DNA from 3 places in the Bacillus sp. Marseille-P3661 genome. Region 1 is predicted to be linked to each of the others. Evidence: a T-box and tRNA genes for the amino acid it is inferred to sense, from the RefSeq annotation. Region 1 holds a T-box; the other regions hold tRNA genes.

Evidence for each region. The T-box of region 1 lies ahead of pheS (phenylalanine--tRNA ligase subunit alpha). A T-box ahead of a tRNA ligase gene usually reads a tRNA of that ligase, here a tRNA-Phe.
Region 2: it encodes a tRNA-Phe, which carries the amino acid that the T-box ahead of pheS (phenylalanine--tRNA ligase subunit alpha) is inferred to sense. The anticodon was not compared.
Region 3: it encodes a tRNA-Phe, which carries the amino acid that the T-box ahead of pheS (phenylalanine--tRNA ligase subunit alpha) is inferred to sense. The anticodon was not compared.

What each region holds. Positions count from the first base shown of each region.
Region 1 covers NZ_LT965953.1:758,809-768,422, forward strand. The annotation lists gene infC (translation initiation factor IF-3) at 27-548, shown strand; gene rpmI (50S ribosomal protein L35) at 589-786, shown strand; gene rplT (50S ribosomal protein L20) at 827-1,183, shown strand; gene C1724_RS03415 (DUF1294 domain-containing protein) at 1,443-1,712, shown strand; gene C1724_RS03420 (sigma-w pathway protein ysdB) at 1,779-2,177, opposite strand; gene C1724_RS03425 (dUTP diphosphatase) at 2,376-2,864, shown strand; gene C1724_RS03430 (M42 family metallopeptidase) at 2,979-4,067, shown strand; gene sspI (small acid-soluble spore protein SspI) at 4,207-4,419, opposite strand; gene C1724_RS03440 (TrmH family RNA methyltransferase) at 4,544-5,302, shown strand; T-box leader at 5,386-5,637, shown strand; gene pheS (phenylalanine--tRNA ligase subunit alpha) at 5,724-6,755, shown strand; gene pheT (phenylalanine--tRNA ligase subunit beta) at 6,772-9,198, shown strand; gene ptsP (phosphoenolpyruvate--protein phosphotransferase) at 9,468-9,614, opposite strand, start outside.
Region 2 covers NZ_LT965954.1:895,153-904,766, forward strand. The annotation lists gene C1724_RS15450 (sulfate/molybdate ABC transporter ATP-binding protein) at 1-632, shown strand, start outside; gene mgtE (magnesium transporter) at 864-2,222, shown strand; tRNA gene C1724_RS15465 (tRNA-Leu) at 3,450-3,530, opposite strand; tRNA gene C1724_RS15470 (tRNA-Leu) at 3,563-3,651, opposite strand; tRNA gene C1724_RS15475 (tRNA-Cys) at 3,673-3,743, opposite strand; tRNA gene C1724_RS15480 (tRNA-Gly) at 3,749-3,823, opposite strand; tRNA gene C1724_RS15485 (tRNA-Gln) at 3,852-3,926, opposite strand; tRNA gene C1724_RS15490 (tRNA-His) at 3,931-4,006, opposite strand; tRNA gene C1724_RS15495 (tRNA-Trp) at 4,018-4,091, opposite strand; tRNA gene C1724_RS15500 (tRNA-Tyr) at 4,096-4,180, opposite strand; tRNA gene C1724_RS15505 (tRNA-Thr) at 4,194-4,269, opposite strand; tRNA gene C1724_RS15510 (tRNA-Phe) at 4,277-4,352, opposite strand; tRNA gene C1724_RS15515 (tRNA-Asp) at 4,363-4,438, opposite strand; tRNA gene C1724_RS15520 (tRNA-Met) at 4,454-4,530, opposite strand; tRNA gene C1724_RS15525 (tRNA-Val) at 4,700-4,775, opposite strand; tRNA gene C1724_RS15530 (tRNA-Glu) at 4,785-4,856, opposite strand; tRNA gene C1724_RS15535 (tRNA-Ser) at 4,878-4,969, opposite strand; tRNA gene C1724_RS15540 (tRNA-Asn) at 4,971-5,045, opposite strand; rRNA gene rrf (5S ribosomal RNA) at 5,083-5,199, opposite strand; rRNA gene C1724_RS15550 (23S ribosomal RNA) at 5,377-8,313, opposite strand; rRNA gene C1724_RS15555 (16S ribosomal RNA) at 8,619-9,614, opposite strand, start outside.
Region 3 covers NZ_LT965957.1:202,826-212,439, forward strand. The annotation lists gene phaR (polyhydroxyalkanoic acid synthase subunit PhaR) at 1-405, shown strand, start outside; gene C1724_RS22010 (3-oxoacyl-ACP reductase) at 472-1,218, shown strand; gene phaC (class III poly(R)-hydroxyalkanoic acid synthase subunit PhaC) at 1,247-2,329, shown strand; gene C1724_RS22020 (ribonuclease J) at 2,433-4,106, opposite strand; tRNA gene C1724_RS22025 (tRNA-Arg) at 4,321-4,394, opposite strand; tRNA gene C1724_RS22030 (tRNA-Ser) at 4,409-4,499, opposite strand; tRNA gene C1724_RS22035 (tRNA-Asn) at 4,511-4,585, opposite strand; tRNA gene C1724_RS22040 (tRNA-Ile) at 4,606-4,682, opposite strand; tRNA gene C1724_RS22045 (tRNA-Gly) at 4,694-4,767, opposite strand; tRNA gene C1724_RS22050 (tRNA-Cys) at 4,788-4,861, opposite strand; tRNA gene C1724_RS22055 (tRNA-Gln) at 4,872-4,946, opposite strand; tRNA gene C1724_RS22060 (tRNA-His) at 4,969-5,044, opposite strand; tRNA gene C1724_RS22065 (tRNA-Tyr) at 5,060-5,144, opposite strand; tRNA gene C1724_RS22070 (tRNA-Phe) at 5,160-5,232, opposite strand; tRNA gene C1724_RS22075 (tRNA-Asp) at 5,276-5,352, opposite strand; tRNA gene C1724_RS22080 (tRNA-Met) at 5,356-5,429, opposite strand; tRNA gene C1724_RS22085 (tRNA-Ser) at 5,601-5,690, opposite strand; tRNA gene C1724_RS22090 (tRNA-Ala) at 5,706-5,781, opposite strand; tRNA gene C1724_RS22095 (tRNA-Pro) at 5,794-5,870, opposite strand; tRNA gene C1724_RS22100 (tRNA-Arg) at 5,874-5,950, opposite strand; tRNA gene C1724_RS22105 (tRNA-Leu) at 6,101-6,189, opposite strand; tRNA gene C1724_RS22110 (tRNA-Gly) at 6,198-6,272, opposite strand; tRNA gene C1724_RS22115 (tRNA-Leu) at 6,290-6,370, opposite strand; tRNA gene C1724_RS22120 (tRNA-Lys) at 6,376-6,451, opposite strand; tRNA gene C1724_RS22125 (tRNA-Thr) at 6,633-6,708, opposite strand; tRNA gene C1724_RS22130 (tRNA-Val) at 6,714-6,789, opposite strand; tRNA gene C1724_RS22135 (tRNA-Glu) at 6,794-6,868, opposite strand; rRNA gene rrf (5S ribosomal RNA) at 6,983-7,099, opposite strand; rRNA gene C1724_RS22145 (23S ribosomal RNA) at 7,288-9,614, opposite strand, start outside.

The sequences.
Region 1 (9,614 bases):
CAGTGAAAATTACCTGGAGGTGGCTAATTATTAGTAAAGACTTATTTATTAACGAGGCTATTCGCGCACGCGAAGTTCGTCTAGTTGGTGCGAACGGTGATCAAATCGGTATTAAGTCAAAAAATGAAGCTTTAGAAATGGCGCAAAATGCTAACCTAGATTTAGTAATGGTTGCACCGAATGCAAAACCGCCTGTTTGCCGCATAATGGATTACGGTAAGTTCCGTTATGAGCAACAGAAAAAGGATAAAGAAGCACGTAAAAATCAAAAGGTTATTAATATTAAGGAAGTTCGTTTGAGCCCTGGTATAGAAGAACATGATTTTAACACTAAGCTTCGAAACGCCATTAAGTTTCTTGAAAAAGGCGACAAAGTAAAAGCAAGTATCCGTTTCAAGGGACGTGCGATTACGCATAAGGAAATTGGGCAACGAGTACTTGATCGTTTAGCAGAGCAATGTGCAGAAGTTGCTACTGTTGAACAAAAGCCAAAAATGGAAGGACGCAGTATGTTTATCGTACTGGCGCCTAAAGCAGAAAAACAATAACTTTATTCAACGAAAGAATTATCTAAAGGAGGAAACCCAAATGCCTAAAATGAAAACTCATAGGGGTTCAGCAAAGCGTTTCAAAAAAACTGGAAGCGGCAAAGTGAAGCGTTCACACGCATACACTAGTCACTTATTTGCAAATAAAGATCAAAAGCAAAAGCGTAAGCTTCGCAAAGGTACATTAGTAAGTGCTGGTGACTACAAGCGCATCAAGCAAATGATCACAAACTTATAAAAATAACGGAATTTGACATAGATCTTAGGAGGTAAACATAATGCCAAGAGTAAAAGGTGGTACTGTAACGCGTCGTCGTCGTAAACGCGTATTAAAATTAGCAAAAGGTTATTTCGGTTCAAAACATACATTATTTAAAGTTGCTAAGCAACAAGTAATGAAATCTTTAATGTACGCATATCGCGATCGTCGTCAAAAGAAACGCGATTTCCGTAAATTATGGATCACTCGTATTAACGCAGCTGCTCGTATGAATGGTCTTTCATACAGCCGCATGATGCACGGACTAAAAGTTGCTGGTATTAACATTAACCGTAAAATGCTTGCAGAACTTGCAGTTAGTGATGAAAAGGCATTTGCTGAATTAGCAGCAAAAGCAAAAGCTAGCATTCAATAATAACTGAATGAAAAAGGTCATTCCTGAGGTGGAATGACCTTTTTGCGTATACAGCTGTTTTCATACTAACCTAGAAAGAGCAACAGCGGTTAGCAAACATGATGAAAGGTTGATCATTAGAAGTAACGGTTACCGAGGTGGAGTAGGCTCCGATAAAAACAAAAATCGAGGAATGCTGCAATCAACGGAGTTAGGTGCCCGGGGAAACTGAAAAAAGAATGATAGTTTTCAATAATAAGCCGTAGAGGAGCATAAAATAATGTATCTTTTATTAGGAATCATAATATTGCTAAATATCATTACCTTTATTACTATGTATGTCGATAAACAACGATCAAAACGAGGTGAATGGCGCATACCGGAGAAAAGATTATTTGCCTTATCCTTAGTAGGAGGCGCTATAGGGACGTTTTATGGTATGAAAATGTTTCGTCATAAAACACAGCATAATTCGTTTAAGTACGGCATTCCAGTCATGATTATAATTAATCTGGGAAGTTGGTTCTCAATCTATCAATATTTACTTTAGAATTTAAACTTTAAAATATATAAAAAGATAAGCCGTAGCAATTTGTAGCTGCTACGGCTTAAAAGCTTAATGAATGTGGTTATGTTTTTCGATGAATTCCTTAATCGGACTTTTCCATTTAATGTGAGCATTTGGATAATTCATTTTAACTTTCTCCTCAATACTCATAAAATCCTCATAGTTGAGCCCTTGTAATTGGTCTGTTTTATTTGCACATATAGTTATTGAAACAACTTCAAATGCTTGATTTGTTGTACCTAAATATTTCTCTCCTTCAAACAGAACGCCTTTTAATGTAATTAAGAAGTTTTTACGCACATTTTGTCGGTCATCTAGCATATAAAATGTCTTTTGCTCATGAGCCAATTCAAGTTTCCGTTTAGGGTTATTTATATATTTAATCGTTGTATATATTAAAAAAATAATTAATGCGAAGATAAGTAATCTTAAAATGATTACAAACATAATACGGACCACCTCTTAATTTATAGTAAAAAATTATTCTTTTAAATACAATACAAGCCTAAATTAAAAATTAATCTATCTTAAGTATCACGGCTTAAACTATTATAATATATGATACGATTTCACATAGTAATAAGTTTCGCCTTATCTATAAATTCTGGTAGTATAAAGAAGGATACGATGGGAGGAAATGGAGAAATGTTTGAGGAACTATTTCAGCTTCAAAAAGAGCTTGATGAACGAATTTTGAAAGAGCACGAATTACATAATGAAAATTTGATGGACAGAAAAATAATGGCCTTACTCGTTGAATTAGGTGAACTTGCTAATGAAACAAGATGTTTTAAATTTTGGAGTAAAAAACCTCCAGCTGATAGAGATGTTATTCTAGAGGAATATGTAGATGGCATCCACTTTATTTTATCATTAGGCTTAGACCTAAATGTTGTTAATAAACTTAACTTGGGAATTGGAAATCAGCAAATCTTCGGTTTAGTTGATCAATTCCATGTAGTTTATAAAAGTATCAACGAGTTAAGAGAAAACCAACAGCTCCAACAATATCAAAAAGTTTTTAATGAGTACTTAATTCTAGGTGATTTATTAGGCTTTTCGTGGAAAGATATTAAGGAAGCATACATAAGTAAAAATGAGGTTAATCACCAGCGTCAGGATCAGGGGTATTAATCTTACTTTTGTAAAGTGCAAAAGTAAACGTTATAATTGATTTATTAAAGTTTAATTGGTAATAAATGGTGAGCTGTATTTTTATTATTTACTCAGGAGGGAATGATAACAGATATGTCAAAACCTTTAGATGAAACATTAGTAATGTTAAAAGATTTAACGGATGCAAAAGGTATTCCTGGTAATGAACGTGAAGTGCGTGAAGTGGTAAAAAAGTATATATCTCCATATGCTGACGAAATTACGCAAGATAACCTTGGCAGCTTAATTGCCAAAAAGGTGGGTAAAGCTGATGGTCCTAAAATCATGGTTGCGGGCCACTTGGATGAAGTAGGTTTTATGGTAACACAAATTACTGAAAAGGGCTTTATTAAATTTCAAACAGTTGGTGGCTGGTGGTCACAGGTAATGCTAGCACAGCGCGTTACTGTTATGACAAGAAAAGGAGATATAACTGGCATAATTGGCTCGAAACCACCGCATATATTATCTCCTGAAGCTCGTAAAAAGCCTGCGGAAATCAAGGATATGTTTATTGATATAGGTGCATCTAGTAAGGCAGAAGCGATGGAATGGGGAGTACTTCCAGGAGATTCGATCGTACCTTATTTTGAATTCACAATTATGAACAATGAGAAAATGTTGTTAGCGAAAGCGTGGGACAACCGAATTGGTTGTGCAATCGCAATTGATGTATTAAAAAATCTTAAAGGTGTCGAACATCCTAATACTGTATTTGGTGTGGCGACTGTTCAAGAGGAAGTTGGCTTGCGCGGTGCTAAAACAGCAACAGCGCACATTCAACCAGATATTGGATTCGCGGTTGATGTTGGGATTGCGGGCGACACACCAGGCATCAGTGAGAAGGAATCGATGAGTAAAATGGGAGAAGGACCACAAATTGTTCTATATGATGCATCGATTGTAGCTCATAAAGGACTACGTGATTTTGTTGTTCAAACAGCTGAGGAAAATAATATTCCTTTTCAATATGAATCAATGCCAGGCGGTGGCACAGATGCAGGGGCTATCCATTTAACGGCAAATGGAGTACCCGCTTTATCCATAACAGTCGCTACGAGATATATCCATTCAAATGCCGCAATGCTGCATCGTGATGATTATGAAAATGCTGTTAAGTTAATTGTGGAAGTCATTAAAAAGTTAGACCAAGATACAGTGAATAAAATCATTTTCGATTAGAAGCGGCATTTGCACAGAAAAAAGGAAGATCTTCTGCAGAGGATCTTCCTTTTTATTCTAAAGAAAGTTTAACTTTATTAATGGTTAAAGTAAAAGAAATAGGGCCTTGATCTTCCTAATGGGACCCCTATTCGAAAAGTTAAAGCTTTTGCAGGCCACCTTTTAGGTTAGAAAGCATTTCTTCTTTTTCTTCTTCGTTAGCATTTTGCCAAATTACTTCGAAGAGTACGCCTAGACCTGGAAGCATTTTTTCTTCTTGGCTAGTAATTGCATCAATAATCGTATCTTCTAGCTGCTCCTTTGTGTTGTCAGCAACGTTTTGAATAATAGCATGACGGAGATTTAAATTCATTTACAGCCACTCCTTTGTAGTTTAAATTCCTGCATGGCAGACATTTTTAGTTTTCTCTGAAACGAATTGTATTATGTAAAGTATTCTAGCTATAATGAATAGGTATATGGAATGAGGTGTACAGATGATAAAAAGAATTGAATCTTTACAAAACCCTAAAGTAAAAGCATGGAAAAAACTACATACAAAAAAAGAGCGAGACAAAACTGGCTTATTCTTAATTGAAGGAAATCATTTGATTCAAGAAGCATTAAAAAATAAGGCGATCATCCAAGAATTAATAATCCGTGATGATCAAGACTTTTCACAACTGGATATTGGTGATGCTGTTGTTTATGAAGTAACCGTAGAAATTATGAAGCTGCTTTCTGAAACGGAAACTCCACAAGGAATTTTGGCAGTCTGTGAAATGGAGAAGTGTACTGATATTGATTACACTTCAAAGACTAAGCTTTTGTTACTTGATAATGTTCAAGACCCGGGAAATGTAGGCACGATGATTCGAACAGCTGATGCAGCTGGTGTGGATGCCGTTGTTTTAGGTGAAGGTTGTGTCGATTTATATAATGCTAAGGTAATTCGATCTACACAAGGATCATTATTTCATATTCCCGTTTTAAAGGGAAATCTTGAGGAATGGATTGACCGTATTCAAAACAATGGAATCCAAGTATACGGTACTGCATTGGAAGGTGCAAAGGAATATACGACTATTTCAAAACAGGAATCTTTTGCTTTAATTGTTGGGAACGAGGGTAATGGAGTTGACCGCAAGCTGTTGATGAGAACAAATGAAAATTTATATATTCCTATTTATGGAAAGGCTGAATCGCTGAATGTCTCTATTGCAGCTGCAGTATTGTTATATCACTTGAGAGCTTAAATCAATATTAAATATAATTTTATGACTCCATTTGCGGATTTTTTAAACTTATACTATAATAATTAAGAAAATTTGATAAAGTTAACATTGCGATGATAGAACATAGTATGTTACCGCTCACCAACTAGGGAGAAGATGCCATTGACTGAAAGCATCTTTATGGATGATGTAACAGAATTCACTCTTGAGCTGACATTTGGACCTTACATATCCCGTAAGTAAAGATGCTCCGGTTAGATAAACCGTTATTGAAATGAAGTGAACAGTAGTATTAGCTTTGGCTTACAATACTGTTAATTAGGGTGGTACCGCGAATAAAAGTCTTCGTCCCTTATATTTGGATGGAGGCTTTTTTATTTTGCCTAAAAATTTAATTAACTGCAATGTTCTAAAAATGTATTGAATAAAAGGAGGAATTTTGATGCAAGACCGTTTAAAAGAGCTGCAAGCAGAAGCATTAGAAAAAGTTGAACAATCTCAAGACTTGAAAGCATTAAATGATATTCGCGTAGCGTATTTAGGTAAGAAGGGGCCTATCACAGAGGTATTACGTGGAATGGGAAAATTATCTGCTGATGAGCGACCAATCATTGGGCAGTTAGCGAATGATGTAAGGGCAGCTATTCAGGAGAAACTTGAAGAAAAGGTAGCTGTCCTTGAAAAAGCGGCAATTGAAGAGAAATTAGTTTCTGAAACAATTGATGTTACTTTACCCGGACGTCCTGTGCAAACAGGAAATCACCATCCACTTATTTCAGTAATTGAAGAGATCGAGGATTTATTTATTGGAATGGGCTATCAAATTGCAGAAGGTCCTGAAGTTGAAAAGGATTATTATAATTTTGAGGCACTAAATTTACCAAAAGGGCATCCAGCGCGTGATATGCAAGATTCATTCTACATAACCGAGGAAATTTTATTACGTACGCATACATCCCCTGTTCAGGCACGGACGATGGAAAAGCATGAAGGTAAAGGGCCAGTCAAGATTATTTGCCCTGGTAAAGTTTATCGACGTGATAATGATGATGCAACACATTCACATCAATTTATGCAAATTGAAGGTTTAGTTGTTGATGAGAATATTCGTATGAGTGATTTAAAAGGAACACTTGAAGTATTTGCTAAGAAAATGTTTGGTGAAGACCGTAAAATACGTCTCCGTCCTAGTTTTTTCCCATTTACTGAACCATCTGTTGAGGTGGACGTATCTTGTATGTGCGGCGGTGCAGGTTGTTCGATCTGTAAACAAACAGGCTGGATAGAAATCCTTGGAGCCGGAATGGTTCATCCGCATGTATTAGAAATGGCTGGATTTGACTCTAAGAAATATACTGGTTTTGCTTTCGGAATGGGACCGGAAAGAATTGCAATGTTGAAGTACGGTATTGATGATATTCGTCATTTCTATACAAATGATATTCGATTCTTAAAACAATTCAAACAAGCTTAAATAGGAGGGATAGTAAATGTTAGTTTCATATAACTGGTTAAAAGAATATGTTGACATAAATAACGTAACAGCTGAAGAACTTGCCGACAAAATTACAAAAAGCGGGATAGAAGTTGAAACAGTCGAAGATTTAAGCAAGGGTATACAAGGGATTGTAGTAGGTCATGTATTAGAATGTGAGAAACATCCGGAAGCTGATAAGCTTAATATTTGTAAAGTAGATATTGGTGAAGGTGAACCGCAACAAATTATTTGTGGAGCTCCGAATGTAGCTGCAGGACAAAAGGTTGTTGTTGCTAAAATTGGTGCAGTGCTTCCAGGCAATTTTAAAATAAAAAAAGCAAAGCTTCGTGGTGAGACTTCAAACGGAATGATTTGTTCTTTGCAAGAATTAGGGGTGGAAGCAAAGTTAGTTGCGAAGGAAACTGCAACTGGTATTTTTGTGTTTCCAAGCGATGTAGAGGTTGGTAAAGATGCACTTGAATATTTAAACTTAAACGATAAGGTATTAGAGCTTAGCCTCACACCAAACCGTTCAGATGCATTAAGTATGTTGGGGGTTGCGTATGAAGTAGCGGCTATTCTAGGCCGTGATGTCAAATTACCGCAGCCAAGCGTAGAAGAAACAAGTGAAAAAACAGAAGATAATATTAAAATTACAGTTGATGCAAAAGAAGATAATCCATACTATGCGGCTCGAATTGTAAAAGGTGTAAAGATTGCTCCATCACCATTGTGGTTGCAAACACGATTAATGGCAGCTGGAATTCGACCAATAAGTAATGTGGTGGATATTACAAACTATATCCTTCTTGAATATGGACAACCATTGCATGCATTCGATTACGATCGTCTCGGTTCAAAGGAAATAGTAGTACGTCGTGCTAACAATGGAGAGAAAATAGTTACTTTAGATGATCAGGAACGTACATTAACTGACGAACACCTTGTGATTACAAATGGAAAAGAACCAATAGCGTTAGCAGGTGTAATGGGTGGGGCAAATTCTGAAGTTCATGGTGATACAGTAAATGTATTAATTGAGTCTGCTGTATTTGATGGACAAACAATTCGCAAAGCATCTAAAGACCACGGACTACGTAGTGAAGCTAGTACTCGTTATGAAAAAGGCGTTGACCCATTGCGAGCACATGCGGCAGCAAACCGCGCTGCATCCCTAATAGTTGAATTGGCGGGTGGCGAAGTATTAGAAGGTATGATTGAGGTTGATCATTTAGACCGCAGTCCGGTTACTGTTGAAGTAACTACAGATCGAATTAATAGTGTGTTAGGAACTTCGATTACTTCAGATGAAGTTGCGCAAATTTTTACACGTTTGCAATTTCAATATAAAGAGGACAATGGAAGATTCACTATTACTGCTCCTTCACGCAGAAGAGATATTGTAATTCCTGAAGATTTAATTGAAGAAGTTGCCCGTTTATACGGCTACGATAACATCCCTACGACATTGCCGATCATGGATGCAACACCAGGTAAATTATCAGATTACCAAGCGAAACGACGTAAGGTTCGTAAATATTTAGAAGGTGCAAGTTTATATGAAGCTGTGACTTATTCCTTAACAAGTGCTGGAAAAGCTTCAAAATTCGAAGATGAGCTAGTCAATGCTAAGCCAATCCGATTATCAATGCCAATGAGTGAAGAACGCAGCACGCTAAGATTAAGCCTAGTTCCACACTTGTTAGAAGTAATTGCTCATAACCACGCACGTCAGATAGACAATGTTTCGGTATTTGAAATCGGTAAAGTATACTTAACTGAGGATACTATAACGACAAACTTACCTCGTGAAAGAGAAAACTTAGCTGGTGCTTTTACAGGACTTTGGCATTCCCATTCATGGCAGGGTGAGAAAAAAGCTGTTGATTTCTTCGTTGTTAAGGGTGTGTTAGAAGGTCTATTTGCCCAATTAGGACTTGAAAAGAGAATTACGTTTGAACAAGGTAAAAAGGATAGCTTACATCCCGGACGTACAGCGATCGTTCGCTTAGATGGTGACTATTTAGGTTTTGTTGGTCAGGTGCATCCTGAAGTTCAAAATGAACTAGATCTAAATCCTACAATTGTGTTCGAACTTTCATTAGTAAAACTACTTAGTGCAGATGTAAGTTCGATTAAATACGAAGCAATCCCTCGTTATCCTTCAATCTCAAGGGATATTGCCTTAGTTGTAGATGAACAAATGGTTGCCGGAAATGTTCAAGATGTAATCCGTCAAGCAGGTGGTAAGCTGTTAAAAGACGTATCCATCTTTGACTTATATCAAGGTGAACATTTAGAAAAAGGTAAAAAATCGTTAGCGTTCTCGTTGCGTTATTTTGATCCAGAAAAAACGTTAACAGATGAGGAAGTTACAAAAGCTCATAACAACGTGTTAAAAGCTGTTGAAGAGCAATTAGGTGCAACTTTAAGAGGCTAAAATTTTGAAAGTCAAAGGCTCCAGCTAAACTATAGCGGGAGCCTTTGTGTTTTGTAAAGGCATGGTTTCGCTTAGCAAGTTTGTAAGCGAATTTTTGTAATTTATAATCTGATTAAGCGATTTGTAAGCGGATATTTGAATTTGTAAGCCAAAATGTCGAATTTCTAATCCAAGTTCACACATTTATAAGCGAACAACACAATCAACTAATTTTAAAGCAAATAAGGATTCCGCTATACAACTTGCGGAATCCTAATCCTACAGTTATTTTATAAAACTTCCTCTACGTATTTTTTGACTTGTTCAGCAGTTTGCATGTTTAGTACTTTATCAGCAAGGTCTTGAGCTTGTTGTGCTGTTAACTTCATAAGCTGACTTCTAGCAGGGAGGATTGATGTTGCGCTCATACTAAACTC
Region 2 (9,614 bases), on a different contig from region 1:
CTAGAACATTGGTTACTGACCCTGAGCTGCTGCTTTTGGATGAACCATTTTCTGCATTAGATCACCATGTAAAACACTTATTAGAACAGGAATTATTAAGCATTATAAAAGAAAATTATTCAGGGATTGTCATACTTGTAACGCATAATATGGAGGAAGCCTATCGACTTTGTGATCAACTAGTTCTCCTCAATAACGGACAAATAATTCAAGCTGGTGATAAAGAAACCGTCTTTTCAAAGCCGCTAAATGTAACAGCAGCAAAAGTTATTGGGTGTAAAAATATACTTCCAATCGATTCCTTAATCGATAGCGGTGAGCATATTGAATGTCATATTCAAGGTGTTAACTTAACCGTAAAACAGCAGGTAATACCTAAAACCATTAGTCATATTGGCATATATCAAGACAACATTCATTTTATTGAATTCAACAATGAATCAGATTATGCCTACCCTTATGAAATTCTTGAAATAGTTAAAGGCATCCATCAAGCAAATATAACAATAAAAGTCAAAGATGCATTTATCCTTACCGCTACCTTACCAAATTACCAGATCGAATCACTACTAAAAGGGACATATAAAGTCAAATTATCACCTAAGCACCTATTTTTATTACAAAGCAGTTAATCACGAATTAATAAGATAATCAAATAGGCGACTGTACCTGGTCTGATAATCAAGTTATAACTATCACCGATACTCCTGCTCTTGGATAATCTAGCAGGAGTCATTTGTTTTTCTTGTTGTTTCTATAACGAGTTTTTCTTCAGTGGATAATTAATTTTCACTGGGAATAATAATACAAATCCCGATAATTTCTCATCTGATAATATTTCAAAAAAAGGAGGCGATTTTTCGATGTCTACGGTCATAGCTGAAAACGAAATTACACTTGCTATCATTCAATCCTTAAAAGACGGAAAGAGAAAAGCCTTTCAAGATATTGTGGACGAATTGCAGCCGTATGATTTGGCCCAACAATACCAAAGTATAACCAATAAACATAGAAATAAGTTCTTATTATTTTTATCAATCGAACAATTGACAGAATTCATGCAAGAGCTAGAAAATGAAGATCAAATTGAAGTTCTGCATAAATTAGGGATAGAAAAGTCGACAAAAGTTCTTGATTTAATGGAAAACGATAATTTAGCCTCGTTGTTATCGGACTTAGAACCTGAAAAAATAGAAGAACTACTTTCTGAAATGAAGAAAGAAGAATCCGAAATTGTTCAAAACTTAATGAAATACCCTCCTGAAACAGCTGGTCGTATTATGAACAACCGCTATGTTTGGATTCCAAAACATTATACAATTCGTGAAGCCGTTGATAAGTTAAAACACTTTGCAGAATTAGCAGAATATCTAAACTATCTTTATGTCATTGATGAACAAAAAAAATTAGTAGGTGTTGTTTCATATAAGGACTTATTACTAGGAGATTTACAAGAAAAAATAGAAGAGATTATGTATACCAGGATTGTAAAAGTCGATGTACTTACTGACCAAGAGGAAGCTGCTAAATTAATCAGTCGTTATGACTTTATCTCTTTACCTGTAGTTAAAGAGGATGATACATTGGTTGGAGTCATTACAGTTGATGATATTATTGACGTCGTTATTCAGGAAGCGAACGAGGATATTGAGAAATTATCAGCATCCGGTAAAGCAATAGATTTTAACACAAAACCATTAGTAGCTGCTTATCGTCGACTTCCTTGGCTTATTTTATTATTATTTATCGGTCTTATATCCGGTGGGATTATAAGTGGTTTTGAAGATACATTAGAAACAGTCGTCGCTTTAGCCTTTTTCATGCCAATGATTGCGGGGATGACCGGTAATACAGGTACTCAATCACTTGCGGTTATTGTTAGAGGTCTAGCATCAGAAGATTTGAACTTTAAACAAGTGATAAAGTTAATTTTTCGCGAGCTTTGGGTAGGTGTTATTATCGGTGTTACTTGTGGTGTCCTGATTGCAATTATAGCTTATGTTTGGCGGGACAATTTCACTTTGGGGCTAGTTGTTGGAACTTCATTACTGTTAACATTAATTATTGGTACATTAGCTGGAACGATAATTCCTCTTATTCTATACAAATTTAATGTGGATCCCGCAGTTGCATCTGGGCCACTGATTACAACTATTAACGATATCTTATCCTTACTTATATACTTTGGATTGGCTACAACCTTTATTTCAAAATTGATGTGATAAAATTTAAAAGAAGTAAGAAGCCCTTAAGAATTACTCGTTCTATTCCGTAAACGTTCAACTTGCTGCATATCAAAAAGCACCGAAATCTAAGGTGCTTTTTGTTTACACTTATTAAATCTTGTCCAACTTAGTCTAGGTCTTTGGTGATTCACTGTTTTCAATTTCTGTTCCCACATAAATTCATTTACAAATTCATTCACTAAAATGTTATTATATATACCTTTGTTTCTTTGTTCATGGCATCGCTAACTTTTCACTAACCTCTTTAAATTATTTTCAACCCATGTCTGTACTCCGTATAATATAAACGCCTTATAATGTAGGTACACAAAAAATTGAACATTACTTAACTTCTTCAGACGTATTATTTTGATTTTTTTAAAAAAATTGATTATCGGAAAAGCAAATAATCCATCCGCAATCAAATTAAGTAACCAGAACTTTTTAAAGTTACCGTATGAATATTTTAATATCCACATTGAAAGTGGCATATACGGACCAACGCTAAAAGGTAGTTCATTAGTTATAAAAGATTTTCGTTTATCATAAAAACGCCACCAGTTCAGCTTATGACCAACCCTATGATTTATTATCTCAATTATTACAATAACTGAACCTGCTATCGAAAATCGTTTTACATTATTCCTTCCCAAAAATACCAACGATATCCATGGAACAACTATTATTAGCAAATTAAATAACCTATGCCTTTTAGACAACATAATTGCAATCACCTAAACTTTCTTATTCATTCAAATCTCTTTATTAAAATAACCCAACATAAAATTTGTATTCTCTTTAAATGTTGTATCAGAAAAAACTGAAATAATAGAGCAAGTTTAGAAACTCTTTAATTTATGGAGTGGTATCTATCATTACTTAAGGAGTTATTGGTAGAGGTCTGAATAAGCCCGAGAAAACAAAACCTTTCAGCATTTTAAAAAGGATTCTACTTTTAAATAAAATAACGAGGAGAAAGAAAGCCTTTATTTAAATTGACACATTTGGAAACGGACAATAATTCCGTTAAAAATCAGTCTAAGTATACATTAAATTTGGTGCAGTAACCCATACCTGATCGGAAAGATGGGGTACAATGTTGTTTGCTATATTATTTTAAATTACCATTAATATTTGAATATCATGCAGAAATCAAAAAAGAAACCCAATCAAGATGATTGGGTCTCTAACTAAAGATTGCCTATAGTTGTGTACTAGATTTAATACCGGTGGTCGGGGTCGAACCGACACTCCAGAGGAACACGATTTTGAGTCGTGCGCGTCTGCCAATTCCGCCACACCGGCATGTTAAACAACATAAATATGAATCTAAAAAATGGTGCCGAGGGCCGGACTTGAACCGGCACGGTAGTCACCTACCGCAGGATTTTAAGTCCTGTGTGTCTGCCAATTCCACCACCCCGGCTAGGCAGATAATAAAATAAAAAGGCGACACCCGGATTTGAACCGGGGATAAAGGTTTTGCAGACCTCTGCCTTACCACTTGGCTATGCCGCCATCATTGGAGCGGAAGACGGGATTCGAACCCGCGACCCCCACCTTGGCAAGGTGGTGTTCTACCACTGAACTACTTCCGCATTTAGATTTATTTTAACACAAAAAAACTGGCTGGGCTAGCTGGATTCGAACCAGCGCATGACGGAGTCAAAGTCCGTTGCCTTACCGCTTGGCTATAGCCCAAGAATGGGGCGACCGATGGGAATCGAACCCACGAATGCCGGAGCCACAATCCGGTGCGTTAACCACTTCGCCACGGCCGCCATATTGATTTTGGCAGGGGCAGTAGGAATCGAACCCACACTGGAGGTTTTGGAGACCTCAGTTCTACCTTTAAACTATGCCCCTATAATGGTGGAGGGGGACAGATTCGAACTGCCGAACCCACAGGGAGCGGATTTACAGTCCGCCGCGTTTAGCCACTTCGCTACCCCTCCGTATTTAATTAAGTGGTGCCGGCGAGAGGAATCGAACCCCCAACCTACTGATTACAAGTCAGTTGCTCTGCCAATTGAGCTACACCGGCGTTTAAATGGTGGCTCGAGACAGAATCGAACTGCCGACACGAGGATTTTCAGTCCTCTGCTCTACCGACTGAGCTATCGAGCCAATTATTGTATGGCGGTTCCGACGGGGATCGAACCCGCGATCTCCTGCGTGACAGGCAGGCATGTTAACCACTACACCACGGAACCACTAATCTTATTATTTGGTTGCGGGGACAGGATTTGAACCTGCGACCTTCGGGTTATGAGCCCGACGAGCTACCAGACTGCTCCACCCCGCGATGATAGAATTAGAATAATTTTGTACCTGCTTTAAAAGTGTATAGAATCTGACTGTCCCTTCCTCTACTCGTTAAATCAAAGATGTTTATGCGTCGGGACAACTCGCAGATTATTCACGGATGTTTCGCTTGTTGCTCCACCCCGCGATGATGAATATATCATAATAAATGGTGGAGGATGACGGGATCGAACCGCCGACCCCCTGCTTGTAAGGCAGGTGCTCTCCCAGCTGAGCTAATCCTCCAAAGTGTAATGACCCGTACGGGATTCGAACCCGTGTTACCGCCGTGAAAGGGCGGTGTCTTAACCGCTTGACCAACGGGCCAAATATATTTTATCTAAACGGTGGCGGAGAGCGAGGGATTCGAACCCTCGAGACAGCGTTAACCGCCTACACGATTTCCAATCGTGCTCCTTCGGCCACTCGGACAGCTCTCCATGGCTCCACAGGCAGGATTCGAACCTGCGACCGATCGGTTAACAGCCGATAGCTCTACCACTGAGCTACTGTGGAATGAAGATAATGAATTATACTTTTTATTACAGTATAAGCCTGGCAACGTCCTACTCTCACAGGGGGACAGCCCCCAACTACCATCGGCGCTGAAGAGCTTAACTTCCGTGTTCGGAATGGGAACGGGTGTGGCCTCTTCGCCATAACTACCAGACTATATATCTGTAAGAACAAATACTATTATATAAAATATTTTCAAAATATACAATAGTTGTTCCCTCAAAACTAGATAACAAGTATTCATAAACTGTAGGTAATTGTCCACCTTCCACTCCTAGACTCTCGAGATCAAATGTTCTTCGAGTCTGAACAGTCGTTTCAGGATTTCTACTTGGTTAAGTCCTCGATCGATTAGTATTCGTCAGCTCCACATGTCGCCATGCTTCCACCTCGAACCTATCTACCTCATCATCTCTGAGGGATCTTACTTACTTATAGTAATGGGAAATCTCATCTTGAGGGGGGCTTCATGCTTAGATGCTTTCAGCACTTATCCCGTCCACACATAGCTACCCAGCGATGCTCTTGGCAGAACAACTGGTACACCAGCGGTGTGTCCATCCCGGTCCTCTCGTACTAAGGACAGCTCCTCTCAAATTTCCGACGCCCACGACGGATAGGGACCGAACTGTCTCACGACGTTCTGAACCCAGCTCGCGTACCGCTTTAATGGGCGAACAGCCCAACCCTTGGGACCGACTACAGCCCCAGGATGCGATGAGCCGACATCGAGGTGCCAAACCTCCCCGTCGATGTGGACTCTTGGGGGAGATAAGCCTGTTATCCCCGGGGTAGCTTTTATCCGTTGAGCGATGGCCCTTCCATGCGGAACCACCGGATCACTAAGCCCGACTTTCGTCCCTGCTCGACTTGTAGGTCTCGCAGTCAAGCTCCCTTGTGCCTTTACACTCTACGAATGATTTCCAACCATTCTGAGGGAACCTTTGGGCGCCTCCGTTACTCTTTAGGAGGCGACCGCCCCAGTCAAACTGCCCACCTGACACTGTCTCCCGCCCCGATCAGGGGCGCGGGTTAGAATTTCAATACAGCCAGGGTAGTATCCCACCGATGCCTCCACCGAAGCTGGCGCTCCGGCTTCTCAGGCTCCTACCTATCCTGTACAAGCTGTACCAAAATTCAATATCAGGTTGCAGTAAAGCTCCACGGGGTCTTTCCGTCCTGTCGCGGGTAACCTGCATCTTCACAGGTACTATGATTTCACCGAGTCTCTCGTTGAGACAGTGCCCAAATCGTTACACCTTTCGTGCGGGTCAGAACTTACCTGACAAGGAATTTCGCTACCTTAGGACCGTTATAGTTACGGCCGCCGTTTACTGGGGCTTCGATTCAAAGCTTCTCCGAAAAGGATAACCTCTCCTCTTAACCTTCCAGCACCGGGCAGGTGTCAGCCCCTATACTTCGCCTTGCGGCTTCGCAGAGACCTGTGTTTTTGCTAAACAGTCGCTTGGGCCTATTCACTGCGGCTCTCTCGCGCTTGCACGCTATCAGAGCACCCCTTCTCCCGAAGTTACGGGGTCATTTTGCCGAGTTCCTTAACGAGAGTTCTCTCGCGCATCTTAGGATTCTCTCCTCGCCTACCTGTGTCGGTTTGCGGTACGGGCACCTTCTACCTCGCTAGAAGCTTTTCTTGGCAGTGTGGAATCAGGAACTTCGGTACTATATTTCCCTCGCCATCACAGCTCAGCTTATGTGGTAAGCGGATTTGCCTACTTACCAGCCTAACTGCTTGGACGCGCATATCCAACAGCGCGCTTACCCTATCCTCCTGCGTCCCTCCATTGCTCAAACGGTAAAGAGGTGGTACAGGAATATCAACCTGTTGGCCATCGCCTACGCCTTTCGGCCTCGGCTTAGGTCCCGACTAACCCTGAGCGGACGAGCCTTCCTCAGGAAACCTTAGGCTTTCGATGGACAAGATTCTCACTTGTCTTTTCGCTACTCACACCGGCATTCTCACTTCTAAGCGCTCCACTAGTCCTTCCGGTCTAGCTTCAAAGCCCTTAGAACGCTCCCCTACCACTGACACGTAAGTGTCAATCCACAGCTTCGGTGATACGTTTAGCCCCGTTACATTTTCGGCGCAGAGTCACTCGACCAGTGAGCTATTACGCACTCTTTAAATGGTGGCTGCTTCTAAGCCAACATCCTGGTTGTCTAAGCAACTCCACATCCTTTGCCACTTAACGTATACTTTGGGACCTTAGCTGGTGATCTGGGCTGTTTCCCTCTTGACCACGGACCTTATCACTCGTAGTCTGACTCCTAAGGATAAGTCTTTGGCATTCGGAGTTTGACTGAATTCGGTAACCCGATGGGGGCCCCTAGTCCAATCAGTGCTCTACCTCCAAGACTCTTACCTTAAGGCTAGCCCTAAAGCTATTTCGGGGAGAACCAGCTATCTCCAAGTTCGATTGGAATTTCTCCGCTACCCACACCTCATCCCCGCACTTTTCAACGTGCGTGGGTTCGGGCCTCCATCCAGTGTTACCTGGACTTCACCCTGGACATGGGTAGATCACCTGGTTTCGGGTCTACGACCACGTACTACAATCGCCCTATTCAGACTCGCTTTCGCTGCGGCTCCGTCTCTTCGACTTAACCTTGCACGGGATCGTAACTCGCCGGTTCATTCTACAAAAGGCACGCTGTCACCCATAAATGGGCTCCAACTACTTGTAGGCACACGGTTTCAGGATCTCTTTCACTCCCCTTCCGGGGTGCTTTTCACCTTTCCCTCACGGTACTGGTTCACTATCGGTCACTAGGGAGTATTTAGCCTTGGGAGATGGTCCTCCCAGCTTCCGACGGGATTTCACGTGTCCCGCCGTACTCAGGATCCACTCAAGAGAGAACGAAGTTTCAGCTACAGGGCTGTTACCTTCTTCGGCTGGTCTTTCCAAACCACTTCACCTACTTCGTTCCTTTGTAACTCCGTATAGAGTGTCCTACAACCCCAAGAGGCAAGCCTCTTGGTTTGGGCTTCTTCCGTTTCGCTCGCCGCTACTCAGGAAATCGCGTTTGCTTTCTCTTCCTCCGGGTACTTAGATGTTTCAGTTCCCCGGGTCTGCCTTCAATACCCTATGTATTCAGGTATAGATCCTGTTCCATTACGAACAGTGGGTTTCCCCATTCGGAAATCTCCGGATCAAAGCTTACTTACAGCTCCCCGAAGCATATCGGTGTTAGTCCCGTCCTTCATCGGCTCCTAGTGCCAAGGCATTCACCGTGCGCCCTTATTCACTTAACCTAAGATGATCTTAATCATCAAGATTTTAATAAGAACTTTTCTACAGTAAATATGAATGTTATTGCTATCTAGTTTTCAAAGAACAAAGCTACTGACTTCAATCACATCGTGAATAATCATCAGTGAGCTACTTCATGCTGCCTTGCGCTGAGGAATCCGACTTCTTCGAATCCACTTGTAGACGCAAGCGCAATTATTTTAGCGGTAGCTAAAATATTCATTTGTTGAGAGAATGCTCTCTCAAAACTAAACAAAATGTCTAAGCGCGAGTTGCACCCCATGGTGCTCATGTAAATCTTCCTTAGAAAGGAGGTGATCCAGCCGCACCTTCCGATACGGCTACCTTGTTACGACTTCACCCCAATCATCTGTCCCACCTTAGGCGGCTGGCTCCAAAAGGTTACCCCACCGACTTCGGGTGTTACAAACTCTCGTGGTGTGACGGGCGGTGTGTACAAGGCCCGGGAACGTATTCACCGCGGCATGCTGATCCGCGATTACTAGCGATTCCAGCTTCATGTAGGCGAGTTGCAGCCTACAATCCGAACTGAGAATGGCTTTATGGGATTGGCTCAACCTCGCGGTCTCGCAACCCTTTGTACCATCCATTGTAGCACGTGTGTAGCCCAGGTCATAAGGGGCATGATGATTTGACGTCATCCCCACCTTCCTCCGGTTTGTCACCGGCAGTCTCCTTAGAGTGCCCAACTGAATGCTGGCAACTAAGGACAAGGGTTGCGCTCGTTGCGGGACTTAACCCAACATCTCACGACACGAGCTGACGACAACCATGCACCACCTGTCACTCTGTCCCCCGAAGGGGAACCTTCTATCTCTAGAAGTAGCAGAGGATGTCAAGACCTGGTAAGGTTCTTCGCGTTGCTTCGAATTAAACCACATGCTCCACCGCTTGTGCGGGCCCCCGTCAATTCCTTTGAGTTTCAGTCTTGCGACCGTACTCCCCAGGCGGAGTGCTTAATGCGTTAGCTGCAGCACTGAAGGGCGGAAACCCTCCAACACTTAGCACTCATCGTTTACGGCGTGGACTACCAGGGTATCTAATCCTGTTCGCTCCCCACGCTTTCGCGCCTCAGCGTCAGTTACAGACCAGAGAGTCGCCTTCGCCACTGGTGTTCCTCCACATCTCTACGCATTTCACCGCTACACGTGGAATTCCACTCTCCTCTTCTGCACTCAAGTTTCCCAGTTTCCAATGACCCTCCCCGGTTGAGCCGGGGGCTTTCACATCAGACTTAAGAAACCGCCTGCGCGCGCTTTACGCCCAATAATTCCGGACAACG
Region 3 (9,614 bases), on a different contig from region 1:
AAAAATGCAGAAAATTATTGGGGGAAGACAATTAACGAAAAAATTGGAACAGAAGAATTTTCCGAATGGTTGGGTAAAGTTTTAGAAGGTAATTTACTTTATAAGCAAATGAATGATAAGACTACCAAACACTATCTAGAACAAATGAATCTACCATCTCGCGAAGATTTATCTAACCTTTCATCACTAATTGTCAATCTCGATACAAAAGTTGATGATCTAGAAGAGCAATTAGAAGCAAATCTCGAAAATCAGCTTTCACCAGATGTTGTGAAAAAAGATCTTACAGCTTTAAAGAAAGAAGTTAAAGAGATTGGCAGTAAATTAGACGAAGTTCTGCAATTTATTAGAGAAAGCCAAAAAAATACTGCTTCAACAAAGAGTACTACTGAAAACAGCAATTAACCTTTCAATGCAAAGTAATATTAAAACAGAAGAAAAATAAAAATAATTCAGGGAGTGTGTGGGAATATGACTACTAATCTACAAGGTAAAGTTGCGATTATCACTGGGGGAGCTGTAGGTATCGGAGCAGCTATTACTAGAGAATTAGCTCAAAACGGGGTAAAGATTGTAATCAACTATAATAGCAGTAGCCAAGCTGCTGAAAAATTAGTTGCATCTATTCAAGAAAACGGTGGAACAGTAATTGCTGTCCAAGCGGATGTTTCAAAATCTACAGAAGCTACTAAACTTATAAATGCGGCTGTTGATACATATGGCCAGTTAGATATTTTAGTTAATAATGCAGGAATTACAAGAGATCGTTCATTTAAAAAGCTTTCAGAAGATGATTGGAGATCGGTGATTGATGTTAATTTAAATAGTTTATATAATACAACATCCGCAGCATTAGAACCAATTACTAAATCTGAAGCTGGTAGAATCATTAATATTGCATCTGTTATTGGCCAATCAGGTGCATTCGGGCAAACAAATTACTCTGCTGCAAAAGCTGGTATTATTGGTTTTACAAAATCTCTTGCTCTTGAATTAGCTAGAACAAGCGTAACTGTCAATGCAGTTTGTCCTGGGTTCATAGAAACAAGTATGGTTTTAGAAATCCCAGAGGAAATACGTGATCAAATTCGTGCAAAGGTTCCTCAAAAACGATTTGGCCACCCAGAAGAGATTGCAAAAGGTGTACTATTCCTATGTAAAGATGGAGCTTATATTACTGGTCAGCAATTAAATATCAACGGCGGATTATACATGTAATTACTCTAGTTAAAAGGTGGGAACAGGGATGATCATGGAAAAACAACTCGATGATCTTGTAGAGTTAATGCCAGAGGAGGCTAAGAAATCGTATCGTCGTTTCAAACGAACTATGCAAGTATTAACAACAGAACCAGAACCAGAAGTCGGATTAACTCCAAAAGAGGTGATCTGGACGAAAAATAAAGCAAAATTATACCGATACATTTCAGAAAAGCCTAAAAAATATAAAACACCCCTATTAATGGTGTATGCTTTAATAAACAAGCCTTATATTCTTGATATTACGAAAGGTTTTAGTCTTGTAGAATACCTTCTTGATCAAGGTTTTGATGTATATATGCTAGATTGGGGTACTCCAGGCTACGAGGATCGTCATATGAAGTTGGATGATTTTATCTTAGACTATATTCCTCGTGCTGTAAAAAAGGTTATTCGTACTTCTAGTGCAAATGATATATCAGTTTTAGGTTATTGTATGGGTGGAACAATGACTTCAATCTTTGCCTCCCTACATCCTGAACTGCCCATTAAAAACCTAGTGTTCATGACAAGCCCGTTTGACTTTGAAGATACTGGATTATACGGTAATTTCCTTGACGAGCGCTATTTTGATGTTGATAATGTCGTAGAAACACTTGGCAACGTGCCGCCTGAAATGATTGATTTTGGTAATAAAATGCTTGATCCGCTTTCGAACTTTTATGGTCCATATGTTACTTTATATGATCGTTCAGACAATCCAAAGTTTGTAGAGAGCTGGAAACTAATGCAAAAGTGGCTTAGTGATGGAATCCCATTTCCTGGTGAAGCATATCGCCAATGGATTCGCGAGTTTTATCAGCAGAATAAATTAATCAAAGATAAGCTTACAATCCGCGGACGACAAGTAGATTTGGGGGCAATTAAAGCTAATGTTCTTAACATTGCTGGTGAGCGTGATGTAATCGCCATGCCACATCAAGCAGAAGCGCTAATGGAGAAAATTTCAAGTACTGACAAGGAATATATTTGTGTACCAACAGGGCATGTCTCTGTTACCTTTGGCCCAAAAGCACTTCAAATCACATTTCCTAAAATTAGTGAATGGTTAGCTAAACGATCAAAATAAAAAAGTTAAGGGCCTTAAATGCTAGCATTCAAGGCCCTTAACTTTTTTATGAAGTATTTACTTTACATATTTGTAATAACGATAATTAATACCTATACTTCAATCATACTTCAATGATAATTGGTAGAATCATCGGTTTCCTTTTCGTTTGTTGATATAAATATTGTCCTACCGATTTTTTTATACTTAATTTAATGTCATTCCACTGATTTTTATTGGATTTTTGTACATCACTAACAGTCTTTTTTATAAGCTGATTTACATCACGAAGAAGTTCTTCGGAATTTCTAACATATACAAATCCACGAGTAATCGTGTCAGGCTCAGAAATAAGTTTCTTGTCTCTTCTACTCATTGTTAATACAATAACAAGCATACCATCCTCTGAGAGTTGTTTTCGATCCCGTAATACAATATCACCTACATCGCCTACACCAATTCCATCTACATAAGTATTTCCAACTGGTATACTTCGTGTTTGCCTAGCAACTCCATTTTCAATATCAACAACATCACCATTATTCATTATAAATGTATTACCCTTTTCTACCCCAACCGATTCAGCTAATATTCGATGCTGATGCAGCATTCTAAATTCACCATGTATCGGTACAAAATATTTGGGTTTCATTAAAGTAAGCATGAGCTTTAAGTCTTCCTGATAGCCATGTCCGGAAACATGCATACCAGATGCACTTCCAGATCCATAAATAACTTTTGCTCCAAGTGCAAATAAATTATCAACGATTCGTGTAATACTTCTTTCGTTACCAGGGATAGGACCAGCTGCAAAAATTACTGTATCGTCAGGTAATATTTCTACGCCACGATAATCACCAGTTGATAAACGTGCAAGAGCAGCTAACGGTTCTCCTTGACTTCCTGTACATAAGATGACGACCTTATCTGGCGGCAACTCATTAATTTCGTTTTGATCAATGATCATGCCTTCAGGTACATCTAAATAACCACGTTCGATTGCAACTGCAACAACATTTACCATACTTCTCCCGAGCAATACTATCTTTCTGTTTGTAAGCTGCGCAGCCACAACAATTTGTTGAACACGATTAATATTTGATGCAAATGTAGATATAACTATTTTTTGTTTAGCTTTCATGAAAGCCTCTATTATATGTTCTCCTACCATTTGTTCAGAAGGAGTACCACCAGGACGTTCGGCATTTGTACTTTCTGAAATTAGTAACAACACTCCATTACTACCAATATCCGCCATTTTATGGATTTCTGAATGTTCATTATTTACAGGAGTTAAATCAAACTTAAAATCACCAGTATGTACAACCGCGCCTTCCGGTGTATTGAAAACTATTCCGACACAATCGGGTATACTATGGTTTACTTTAAAAAATCTTATGTTGATATCATCAAAGTTTAGATTAGTGTTTGAGTCAATTTCATGCAGTTCAGTTTCCCTTAATAATTTATGCTCTTGTAGCTTTAATTCAATTAATCCGAGCGTAAAACTAGTTGCATAAACCGGTACATTTAATTTTTTTAAAAAGTATGCGATACCACCAATATGATCCTCATGGCCATGAGTTAGAATTAAGGCTTTAACTTTATCTCTATTTTCTTCTAAATAAGTAACATCAGGAATTATTAAATCAATCCCCAACAAGCTCTCATCGGGAAATTTATTACCGCAATCAACCACAATAATTTTATTATCATATTCAATAGCATACATATTTTTTCCGATCTCGTTTAAACCGCCCAATGCAAAAATCGATAATGCTTTACTTTTTAAGCTCAACTATAATACCTCCTACTATATAATTTTCTATATAGTATGGCCTAGTTAGCATTTCTTTATTAGAGACTTACTAGTATATTAAAACGGTTTACCAGTACAACAAGTAGATTTACTTTACTACCATTTCCTTATGACTACCCAACAGTTATGGAGACAGTTTATATATATGTATAAAAAAAGACTAGAAGCATGTTACTTCTAGTCTTTTGGTTAGCGTCCCAGGAGAGATTCGAACTCCCGACCGACGGCTTAGAAGGCCGTTGCTCTATCCAGCTGAGCTACTGGGACATACAATTTATATATGGCGGAGAAGGAGGGATTTGAACCCTCGCGCCGGTTACCCGACCTACACCCTTAGCAGGGGCGCCTCTTCAGCCACTTGAGTACTTCTCCAAAATTAAAAATGGCTCCGCAGGTAGGATTCGAACCTACGACCGTTCGGTTAACAGCCGAATGCTCTACCACTGAGCTACTGCGGAACAACTATGATTTAAGAGTATGGTGGGCCTAAATGGACTCGAACCATCGACCTCACGCTTATCAGGCGTGCGCTCTAACCAGCTGAGCTATAGGCCCATTAATAAATCTGGAGCGGGTGATGGGAATCGAACCCACGACAACAGCTTGGAAGGCTGTAGTTTTACCACTAAACTACACCCGCAAAAGGAGTTTTATATTAATTGGAGGCAGCAACCGGATTTGAACCGGTGATAAAGGTTTTGCAGACCTCTGCCTTACCACTTGGCTATGCTGCCATGTTAGAAATGGCTGGGCTAGCTGGATTCGAACCAGCGCATGACGGAGTCAAAGTCCGTTGCCTTACCGCTTGGCTATAGCCCACCAATAAAAAGAATAAAATATATGGGGCGACTGATGGGGATCGAACCCACGAATGCCGGAGCCACAATCCGGTGCGTTAACCACTTCGCCACAACCGCCATATTATTTATAAATGGTGGAGGGGGACAGATTCGAACTGCCGAACCCACAGGGAGCGGATTTACAGTCCGCCGCGTTTAGCCACTTCGCTACCCCTCCGTATAAAATTTAAAGTGGCTCGAGACAGAATCGAACTGCCGACACGAGGATTTTCAGTCCTCTGCTCTACCGACTGAGCTATCGAGCCAAAAAAATCTATATGAACAGTAGAAATTCTACTGATATAAAGATGGCGGTCCGGACGGGACTCGAACCCGCGACCTCCTGCGTGACAGGCAGGCATTCTAACCAGCTGAACTACCGGACCAAATTGCGGGGACAGGATTTGAACCTGTGACCTTCGGGTTATGAGCCCGACGAGCTACCAGACTGCTCCACCCCGCGATAATAATATTATAATAATTTTGTACTTGCTTAGGGATCTGTAGAAAAAATGACTGTCCCTTCCTCTTCTCGTATATTCAAAGATGTTAATGCGTCGGGACAACTCGTAGTTTATTCACGGATGTTTTGCTCGTTGCTCCACCCCGCGATAATACTATTTTTATTAAAGGGCGGAGGAAGAGGGATTCGACCCCCCGCGCGGTTTAACCCGCCTGTCGGTTTTCAAGACCGATCCCTTCAGCCGGACTTGGGTATTCCTCCGCATTAAAGTGATTATGGTGGAGCCTAGCGGGATCGAACCGCTGACCTCCTGCGTGCAAGGCAGGCGCTCTCCCAGCTGAGCTAAGGCCCCAAAGTAATTACATGGTCGGGAAGACAGGATTCGAACCTGCGACCCCTTGGTCCCAAACCAAGTGCTCTACCAAGCTGAGCTACTTCCCGAAATGGCGCGCCCGACAGGAGTCGAACCCATAACCTTCTGATCCGTAGTCAGACGCTCTATCCAATTGAGCTACGGGCGCATTCGTTTAATCTTCTATAAAAGTTTTGTATGTCAGATGTCCCTTCCTCTTCTAGCTTTTCATGGATGTTAGATCCGTCGGGACAACTCGTCGTATTTCATGGATGTTTTGCTCGTCGCTCTATCCAATTGAGCTACGGGCGCATTTAAATGGTGCCGAGGGCCGGACTTGAACCGGCACGGTAGTCACCTACCGCAGGATTTTAAGTCCTGTGTGTCTGCCAATTCCACCACCCCGGCAGGACTTTTGGAGCGGAAGACGGGATTCGAACCCGCGACCCCCACCTTGGCAAGGTGGTGTTCTACCACTGAACTACTTCCGCAATATTGTGTTTTAAAGTGCGGGTGGAGGGACTTGAACCCCCACGCCATAGGCGCTAGATCCTAAGTCTAGTGCGTCTGCCAATTCCGCCACACCCGCAAAAATGGTGAGCCATGAAGGACTCGAACCTTCGACCCTCTGATTAAAAGTCAGATGCTCTACCGACTGAGCTAATGGCTCGTATCAAAGTACGATTATTAATTTTATATTGTGCCAATGTTTCTACTGCATCTACGACACCTCAATCTCATATCGTTTATTCAATGATGTTGTTCGATTGAGGTTCTGAAGCTTATTCAAGGATGCTTACTCGGTTGTGCTCTACCGACTGAGCTAATGGCTCGTACATTTTTTAAGAAAGTGGTGCCGGCGAGAGGAATCGAACCCCCAACCTACTGATTACAAGTCAGTTGCTCTGCCAATTGAGCTACACCGGCAATTATGGTGGAGGATGACGGGATCGAACCGCCGACCCCCTGCTTGTAAGGCAGGTGCTCTCCCAGCTGAGCTAATCCTCCAATTTGGTGACCCGTACGGGATTCGAACCCGTGTTACCGCCGTGAAAGGGCGGTGTCTTAACCGCTTGACCAACGGGCCAAATTACATTGAGATTTCATTTCACTATTTATTGTTCATTTTATTCTCACAAGATTTATATTAACACACACTTTCGTGGAAGTCAATATTTTTTTAGAAAATCCATATGCATTTGCTTGGCAACGTCCTACTCTCACAGGGAGACAGCCCCCAACTACCATCGGCGCTGAAGAGCTTAACTTCCGTGTTCGGAATGGGAACGGGTGTGACCTCTTCGCTATCGTCACCAAACAATTTATTTAACCTGAGGTTGTTCCCTCAAAACTAGATAACAAGCATTCATAAACTGTAGGTAATTGTCCACCTTCCACTCCTAGACTCTCGAGATCAAATAACCTTCCTCCTCCGGAAGTCTATCGACTTCTTCGTCGGAAGAACATTTGCTCATCGAGTCTGAACAGTCGTGTCAGGTTTTCTACTTGGTTAAGTCCTCGATCGATTAGTATTCGTCAGCTCCACATGTCACCATGCTTCCACCTCGAACCTATCTACCTCATCATCTCTGAGGGATCTTACTTACTTAAAGTAATGGGAAATCTCATCTTGAGGGGGGCTTCATGCTTAGATGCTTTCAGCACTTATCCCGTCCACACATAGCTACCCAGCGATGCTCTTGGCAGAACAACTGGTACACCAGCGGTGTGTCCATCCCGGTCCTCTCGTACTAAGGACAGCTCCTCTCAAATTTCCGACGCCCACGACGGATAGGGACCGAACTGTCTCACGACGTTCTGAACCCAGCTCGCGTACCGCTTTAATGGGCGAACAGCCCAACCCTTGGGACCGACTACAGCCCCAGGATGCGATGAGCCGACATCGAGGTGCCAAACCTCCCCGTCGATGTGGACTCTTGGGGGAGATAAGCCTGTTATCCCCGGGGTAGCTTTTATCCGTTGAGCGATGGCCCTTCCATGCGGAACCACCGGATCACTAAGCCCGACTTTCGTCCCTGCTCGACTTGTAGGTCTCGCAGTCAAGCTCCCTTGTGCCTTTACACTCTACGAATGATTTCCAACCATTCTGAGGGAACCTTTGGGCGCCTCCGTTACTCTTTAGGAGGCGACCGCCCCAGTCAAACTGCCCACCTGACACTGTCTCCCGCCCCGATCAGGGGCGCGGGTTAGAATTTCAATACAGCCAGGGTAGTATCCCACCGATGCCTCCACCGAAGCTGGCGCTCCGGCTTCTCAGGCTCCTACCTATCCTGTACAAGCTGTACCAAAATTCAATATCAGGTTGCAGTAAAGCTCCACGGGGTCTTTCCGTCCTGTCGCGGGTAACCTGCATCTTCACAGGTACTATGATTTCACCGAGTCTCTCGTTGAGACAGTGCCCAAATCGTTACACCTTTCGTGCGGGTCAGAACTTACCTGACAAGGAATTTCGCTACCTTAGGACCGTTATAGTTACGGCCGCCGTTTACTGGGGCTTCGATTCAAAGCTTCTCCGAAAAGGATAACCTCTCCTCTTAACCTTCCAGCACCGGGCAGGTGTCAGCCCCTATACTTCGCCTTGCGGCTTCGCAGAGACCTGTGTTTTTGCTAAACAGTCGCTTGGGCCTATTCACTGCGGCTCTCTCGCGCTTGCACGCTATCAGAGCACCCCTTCTCCCGAAGTTACGGGGTCATTTTGCCGAGTTCCTTAACGAGAGTTCTCTCGCGCATCTTAGGATTCTCTCCTCGCCTACCTGTGTCGGTTTGCGGTACGGGCACCTTCTACCTCGCTAGAAGCTTTTCTTGGCAGTGTGGAATCAGGAACTTCGGTACTATATTTCCCTCGCCATCACAGCTCAGCTTATGTGGTAAGCGGATTTGCCTACTTACCAGCCTAACTGCTTGGACGCGCATATCCAACAGCGCGCTTACCCTATCCTCCTGCGTCCCTCCATTGCTCAAACGGTAAAGAGGTGGTACAGGAATATCAACCTGTTGGCCATCGCCTACGCCTTTCGGCCTCGGCTTAGGTCCCGACTAACCCTGAGCGGACGAGCCTTCCTCAGGAAACCTTAGGCTTTCGATGGACAAGATTCTCACTTGTCTTTTCGCTACTCACACCGGCATTCTCACTTCTAAGCGCTCCACTAGTCCTTCCGGTCTAGCTTCAAAGCCCTTAGAACGCTCCCCTACCACTGACACGTAAGTGTCAATCCACAGCTTCGGTGATACGTTTAGCCCCGTTACATTTTCGGCGCAGAGTCACTCGACCAGTGAGCTATTACGCACTCTTTAAATGGTGGCTGCTTCTAAGCCAACATCCTGGTTGTCTAAGCAACTCCACATCCTTTGCCACTTAACGTATACTTTGGGACCTTAGCTGGTGATCTGGGCTGTTTCCCTCTTGACCACGGACCTTATCACTCGTAGTCTGACTCCTAAGGATAAGTCTTTGGCATTCGGAGTTTGACTGAATTCGGTAACCCGATGGGGGCCCCTAGTCCAATCAGTGCTCTACCTCCAAGACTCTTACCTTAAGGCTAGCCCTAAAGCTATTTCGGGGAGAACCAGCTATCTCCAAGTTCGATTGGAATTTCTCCGCTACCCACACCTCATCCCCGCACTTTTCAACGTGCGTGGGTTCGGGCCTCCATCCAGTGTTACCTGGACTTCACCCTGGACATGGGTAGATCACCTGGTTTCGGGTCTACGACCACGTACTACAATCGCCCTATTCAGACTCGCTTTCGCTGCGGCTCCGTCTCTTCGACTTAACCTTGCACGGGATCGTAACTCGCCGGTTCATTCTACAA